2 linked regions of the Rhizobium lentis genome follow. Each later gene encodes a partner of the first gene's protein in a complex. Links are inferred from orthologs where the notes say so. Each region holds a gene or a part of one and is shown on either strand. Other genes may lie near its edges.

The links. The genes of interacting proteins can lie anywhere in the genome.
Region 2: the proteins of tldD (region 1) and J0663_RS12910 are in contact, whole or in part, in a solved structure (PDB 5NJ9), measured with the Escherichia coli proteins. The link is inferred for Rhizobium lentis from one-to-one orthologs.

Annotation. Positions count from the first base shown.
Region 1 is NZ_CP071454.1:2,805,014-2,808,011, forward strand. The notes cover bases 32-2,892. They hold tldD (metalloprotease TldD), read right to left. Parts: upstream 2,240-2,892; coding sequence 824-2,239; downstream 32-823. Other genes in these bases: J0663_RS13435 (NUDIX hydrolase), read left to right, coding at 32-272; J0663_RS13440 (GNAT family N-acetyltransferase), read right to left, coding at 318-809; J0663_RS13450 (invasion associated locus B family protein), read right to left, coding at 2,546-2,892. In the rest of the region: more of J0663_RS13435, read left to right, coding at 1-31; more of J0663_RS13450, read right to left, coding at 2,893-2,998. UniProt on the Escherichia coli protein: Metalloprotease involved in CcdA degradation. Suppresses the inhibitory activity of the carbon storage regulator (CsrA).
Region 2 is NZ_CP071454.1:2,683,252-2,686,339, reverse strand. Bases 135-3,085 are described here. They hold J0663_RS12910 (TldD/PmbA family protein), read right to left. Parts: upstream 2,308-3,085; coding sequence 961-2,307; downstream 135-960. Other genes in these bases: J0663_RS12905 (monovalent cation:proton antiporter-2 (CPA2) family protein), read left to right, coding at 2,427-3,085; J0663_RS12915 (3'(2'),5'-bisphosphate nucleotidase CysQ), read right to left, coding at 135-932. In the rest of the region: J0663_RS12920 (DUF4170 domain-containing protein), read right to left, coding at 1-60; more of J0663_RS12915, read right to left, coding at 123-134; more of J0663_RS12905, read left to right, coding at 3,086-3,088.

The sequences.
Region 1 (2,998 bases):
GGGAAGAAGCCGGTGTGAAAGGTAAGGCCAAGAAGCGCCCCTTCGGTTTCTATACCTATATCAAGACTCGCGCCGACGGCGAACGCGTTCCCTCGATCGTTCAGGTCCATCTCCTGGAGGCCCGAGAAATCGATGAGAATTTTCCGGAACAAAAGCAGCGAAGCAGCCAGTGGCTGCCACCGCTCGAAGCCGCTGTGTTCGTTCGCGAGCCCGAACTGAAAAGCCTATTGGGCAAGGTTGAAAGAACGGTGCTGAAGCCACCGAAAGTGTGATGTCGAAACCCGAGCACGGTTCGGGAACGACACCGTTCTCTTTCGTCACCCGACCTTATAGCGGTAGAACTTGCTGTCCACCGCCATCAGCGGGAAGGAGCGGGGCAGGGCGCTCTTGGCGATCTCGCTGAAGCCGTTCTTCTCGTAGAAGCGATGGGCGGCGACGAATTTGTCCGTCGTGCCGAGGAAGATATCGGTGAGGCCGGCATCCCTGGCGTGGGCGATCAGGCGATCGAGGAGCAGCGCCGCCACGCCATGTTCGCGGCCGCGAACCTCGGCTGAGACGAACATTTTGCGCAGCGCCGCCTGATTGTTGCCGATGTCCTTGAGCCCGACCGTGCCGACGATGGCGCCGTCCTTGACGGCGACCCAGAACTGCCCTTTGCCGGACTGGTAGAAATCCGGGATGACGCGGAGATCAGGCTGCGCATCGGCTGTTATGTCGATGCCGAATTCCTCGCGCTGGATCGGCAGGATCACCGACAGCACCGCATCGGCGTCGCCGGCGGCAAAGGGTCTGATTTCGATGTCCGCCATCCGATCCTCCCGCCTCAGGCCTGCGTGCCGCCGACCGTCACCTGATCCATGCGCAGATGCGGCTGGCCGACGCCGACCGGCACCCACTGGCCGGCCTTGCCGCAATTGCCGATGCCGGTATCGAGCTTCATGTCGTTGCCGATCATCGACACCCGCTTCATCGCGTCCGGGCCGTTGCCGATCAGCATGGCGCCCTTGATCGGCGCGCCGACCTTGCCGTTTTCGATCAGATAAGCCTCGGTGCAGCCGAAGACGAACTTGCCCGAGGTGATGTCGACCTGGCCGCCGCCGAAGGAGACGGCATAGATCCCTTTCTTCACCGAGGCGATGATCTCTTCCGGCGTCTTGTCGCCACCGAGCATATAGGTATTGGTCATCCGCGGCATCGGCACATGGGCATAGCCCTGGCGGCGGCCGTTGCCGGTCGGCGCCATGCCCATCAGCCGGGCATTCTGCCGATCCTGCATATAGCCGACGAGCTTGCCGTTCTCGATCAGCACGTTGTAGCCGGATGGCGTGCCCTCGTCGTCGATGGTAATCGAGCCGCGGCGGTTGTCGATCGTGCCGTCGTCGACGACGGTGACCCCGGGTGCGGCGACGATCTGCCCGAGAAGGCCTGAAAAGGCAGACGTCTTCTTGCGGTTGAAATCACCTTCCAGCCCGTGGCCCACAGCCTCGTGAAGCATCACGCCCGGCCAGCCGGAGCCGAGAACGACGTCCATCGTGCCGGCCGGCGCATCGATCGCTTCCAGATTGACGAGCGCCTGGCGCAACGCCTCGTCGGCGCCGTACTGCCAGCTGCCCTCGGCGATGAAATCGCCGAAGCCGATGCGCCCGCCGCTGCCGTAGGAGCCGCTCTCCTGCCGTTCGCCTTCGCCGACCACGACGGAAATGTTGATGCGCGTCATCGGCCGGATGTCGCGGACGCGATGGCCGTCGGCGCGCAGGATGTCGACGACCTGCCAGCTCGCCGCCACCGAAGCGGTCACCTGCCGCACCTTGTCGTTCTTGCCCCGGAGATAAGCGTCGATATCCTGCAGGACCTTGACCTTCTCCTCGAAGCTCGGCTGGCCGATCGGATTCTGGTCGCCGTAAAATTTCTTGTTGGTGCCCTGGGGCGCGGCGGCATAGCTGCCGGAATAGCCGCGCGTCACCGCGCCGACGGCATCGGCCGCCCGCTTCAGCGCCGCCACCGAGAGGTCGCCGGCATGGGCGTAACCCACCGCCTCGCCGGCAACGGCCCGCAGTCCAAAACCCTGTTCGGTGTTGAAGCTTCCGCCCTTCAGCCGGCCGTTGTCGAAGGTCAGCGCCTCGGCTTGCGCATGCTCGATGAACAGCTCGCCGTCATCAGCGCCGGAGAGCGCCTTCGCGACAAGGCCGCGCATCGTGGCTTCGTCGGCGTCGAAAAGCGTCAGGAGATCGGTGGTCATGATGGGGCTCCAATGGGCATGCGTTCGGGAATGCGCTTCTTCCCTAGATAGGGCTCAACCTTATAAGGAGTGAAGCCCTGTCTTCGAATTATTCATTGTTGAGAAGCATAATATGGCGAGGGTCATCCAGGCCTAAGTCCCTGCTGTCCGGTTCGCGCCGATGAGGACATGCCCTGCGAGAGCGATCGAGGGACAGAGAGGGCGCGCCAAAACTTCTTCTCCCCGCTGGGAAGAAGAGGGAGTCTAGACGTCGCGACTTACCTATGTGCCGCTCTGAGAGGCGGAGCCACGGCAGGCCGCCAGCCCTCACGGCAGCGCGTCAAAACCTTCGGCAAAACCCTTGAGGTCGACGGGAATGCCGATGCCCTCTTCCGGCGTCTGGAAGACGATGAAGGTTGCCTGGGCGCCGCTGCGGAAGGTCTTGAGCAACTCGTCCTCGAGCACGACCTCGGCATAACAGCCATCGGCGAAGCAGCGCACGAAATAGGCGCGGCCGATGTCCTTGCCGTCCACATTGAGGCCGAGGCCGTTCGGCAGGAGCACGCCGAGGGGGGCGAGCACGCGCAGGATCTTCGACTTGCGGTCGGCCGTCTTCAGGACAACGACGGAAAGCCCGACTTCCGGCCGGTCCTCGGCGATGACGTTCTGCATCAGCGCGCATTGTTCGGCCGAGGCGCCGGCCGGCTTGTCGCAGACGACCGACCAGGCGCCGTGATTGGATTTCACCGTGCCCGGCGCCTGCGGCTGCGTCTGGCCGGG
Region 2 (3,088 bases), 120 kb from region 1 along the record:
TTCCAGTTCGCCGCCAAAAACGAGATGCAAAAGCTGCTTCTTGTCACCGGATTCAGTCATTTTTTGTTCTCTTTCTGCCTAGTCTCCTCCGCCATCCCATCTGCGGGATTTTGACGGAAACGTCAACTGTCTCGTCGCTCGGCAAAAGCCGCGAGGAACTCATCGATGCGGGGCGCCGGCCCCGCACAGAGGACCTTGTGGGTGATGTCGGCGCTGTTGTAGACGACCGGCCGGCCTTCGAGGTCGACGAGGCCACCGCCGGCGCAGGCCAGGATCAGATCGGCGGCGGCAAGGTCCCAATCGTGTGAATTGCCCTTGACGAACGTGCCTTCGAGACGACCGTCCGCCACCATGGCGATGCGATAGGCGAGCGAGGGAATGTATTTCTGGCGCGCGACCCGGGCGCGGAACGCTGACGGGAAGGTCGTCAACAGGTCCTCGCCGATCGCAAGGCGGCTCGTCTCGTCGGCTCCGGCGGCGGAGACGGCGAGCGGCATGCCATTCTTCATCGCCAGCCCGCCCTCGACGGCCTGGTAGAGTTCTTCGAGCGCCGGCGCATAGAGCACGCCGGCGACGGGGCGGCCGCGATGCACGACCGCGACGCTAACGCACCAGACCTTCTGCCCGCTCAGGAAGGCGCGCGTGCCGTCGATCGGATCAACGATGAACAGCGTCTCGCGTGAGAGGCGGTCGGCATCGTCCTCGGTTTCCTCGGACAACCAGCCATAATCCGGCCGCGCCTCGCGCAGGATCGATTCGAGCGTCTTGTTGGCGGCGAAGTCGGCGGCGCTGACGGGAGAGCGGCCCTCGTTCTTCCACCAGACTTCGGGAGATTGGTTGAAGAAACCGAAGGCGACCGCGCCGGCCTCCTTCGCAGCATCGGCGATCAAGGCAAGATCGCTCTGCCAGCGGCCCTTTTCCCTATCGCTCATCCGATAATCCGTTCCTGCTGCCCGTTTCTCACTGTCCTGCGAGCGTCATGCCTTCGATTGCGAAGGTCGGCGCCGCGACGCCGAACTTGCGGTCGATATCGTTTGCCGGTGTCAGGCGCATGAACATGTCCTTGAGGTTCGAGGCGATCGTCACCTCGGACACCGGAAAAGTGAGTTCGCCGTTCTCGATCCAGAAGCCGGTGGCGCCGCGGCTGTATTCGCCGGTGATCATGTTGACGCCGTGGCCGATCAGTTCGGTGACGTAAAAGCCGTTGCCGACGCTGCGGATCAGCTCCTCCGGCGAGACGTCGCCGGGTTCCAGGGCAAGATTGGTGGACGACGGCGTGACGGTGCTGCCGCCGCGCACGCCGCGGCCGTTGGTTTCGAGGCCGAGCTCACGACCGGTCGAGGTCGAAAGGAACCAATGCTTCAGAACACCGTCTTCGATCATGACCAACCGCTCGCCGGAGACGCCCTCACCGTCGAAGGGGCGCGACGAAGGCCCGCGCACGATCAGCGGGTCGTCGGTGATCGACAGGCCCGACTTCAGCACCTGCTGACCCATCCGGTCACGCAGGAAGCTGGTCTTGCGGGCGACGGCGGCGCCGTTGATCGCACCGGCGATATGGCCGACAAAGCCGCGGGCGACGCGCGGATCGAAGACGACGGTGACGTTCTTGCCGGTCGGCACCTGGCGCGGATTGACGCGCTTGATCACTCGTTCGCCGGCACGGCGACCGATTTCGGAGGGATTGTCGAGTTCGGCGTAATAGAGGCGGCTGTCGAAGTCATAGTCGCGTTCCATGCCGGTGCCTTCGCCCGATATGACGCTGACGGAATGGCCGAAACGGGAGGCCATGTAGCTGCCTTCGAAACCGTGTGACGTCGCGAGAACGAGGCCGCCCATGCCGGCCGACGCGCCGGCGCCGGAGGAATTGGTGACGCCCTCGACCGCCAGTGCGGCCGCTTCGGCGGCAAGAGCCGCCTCGCGCAGCATGTCCGAGGAAACCTCGGTGGTGTCGAGCAGTTGTAGGTCGGGGTAGGATTTTGCAAGGCTCGCCTCATCGGCGAGGCAGGCGAAGGGGTCTTCCGGAGAAACCTTGGCCATGGCGACGGCGCGTTCGGCCAGCGCCTGAAGATCGAAGCCCGGATTGGCCGAAACGCTGGCGACCCGCTTGCCGATGAAGACACGCAGCGAAAAATCGTCGCTTTCCGACGATTCCGTTCCCTCGACCTTGCCGAGACGGACGCTGACCGATTGCGAGCGGGAGCGGACGACGACGGCGTCGGCGGCGTCGGCCCCTGCCTTCCTTGCCAGATCGATCAATTGACTTGCGCGGGAAAGAAGTGTCGAGGAATCGATTTCTGAGGACATGATTTGGCCTTTCCTTCGGCTTCCATTTATTGTGCACTCTCCCAAGCATCAAGGCCGCCGCCGCCGATTCTTTGTCAGGGCTGCCTGGATGTTTCCCGCCGTCGAAAGAAATTGCCAGAATGTCAGCGCCCAATGACCTTTTCTCCGAAACGATCCTGCTGCTTGGCGGCGCGGTGGTTGCCGCTCCGATATTCAAGAAGCTCGGGCTCGGCACGGTGCTGGGTTATCTCGCCGCCGGCATCGTCATCGGTCCGGTCTTCCATGGCATCACCGACGGCGAACAGATTCTTGCCGTCGCCGAGCTCGGCGTCGTCTTCCTGCTCTTCATCATCGGCTTGGAGCTGAAGCCGAGCCGCCTCTGGCAGATGCGGCGCGACATCTTCGGCCTCGGCACCGCGCAGGTAATGGTGACTGGGCTGGCGCTGACCGCGCTCGCCTGGTTTTCCCATGTGCTCGACTGGCGCGGCAGCATCGTCGCCGGCTTCGGCCTGGCGCTGTCTTCGACGGCCTTCGCCATGCAGATCCTCGAGGGCGACGGCGACGTCAATACGAGATACGGACAGCGTTCCTTCTCGATGCTCCTGTTCCAGGACCTGGCGATCGTGCCGCTGCTCGCGCTGATCACCGTTCTCGACGGCAACGGCAAGGGCAGCAGCACGCCGCTCACTGATTTTGTCGTGGCCGTCGGCGCAGTGGCGGCGATGATCGTCGCGGGGCGCTATCTGCTGACGCCGCTCTTCCAGATCATCGCCCGCACCGGCGCGCGCGAGGCGATGATCGC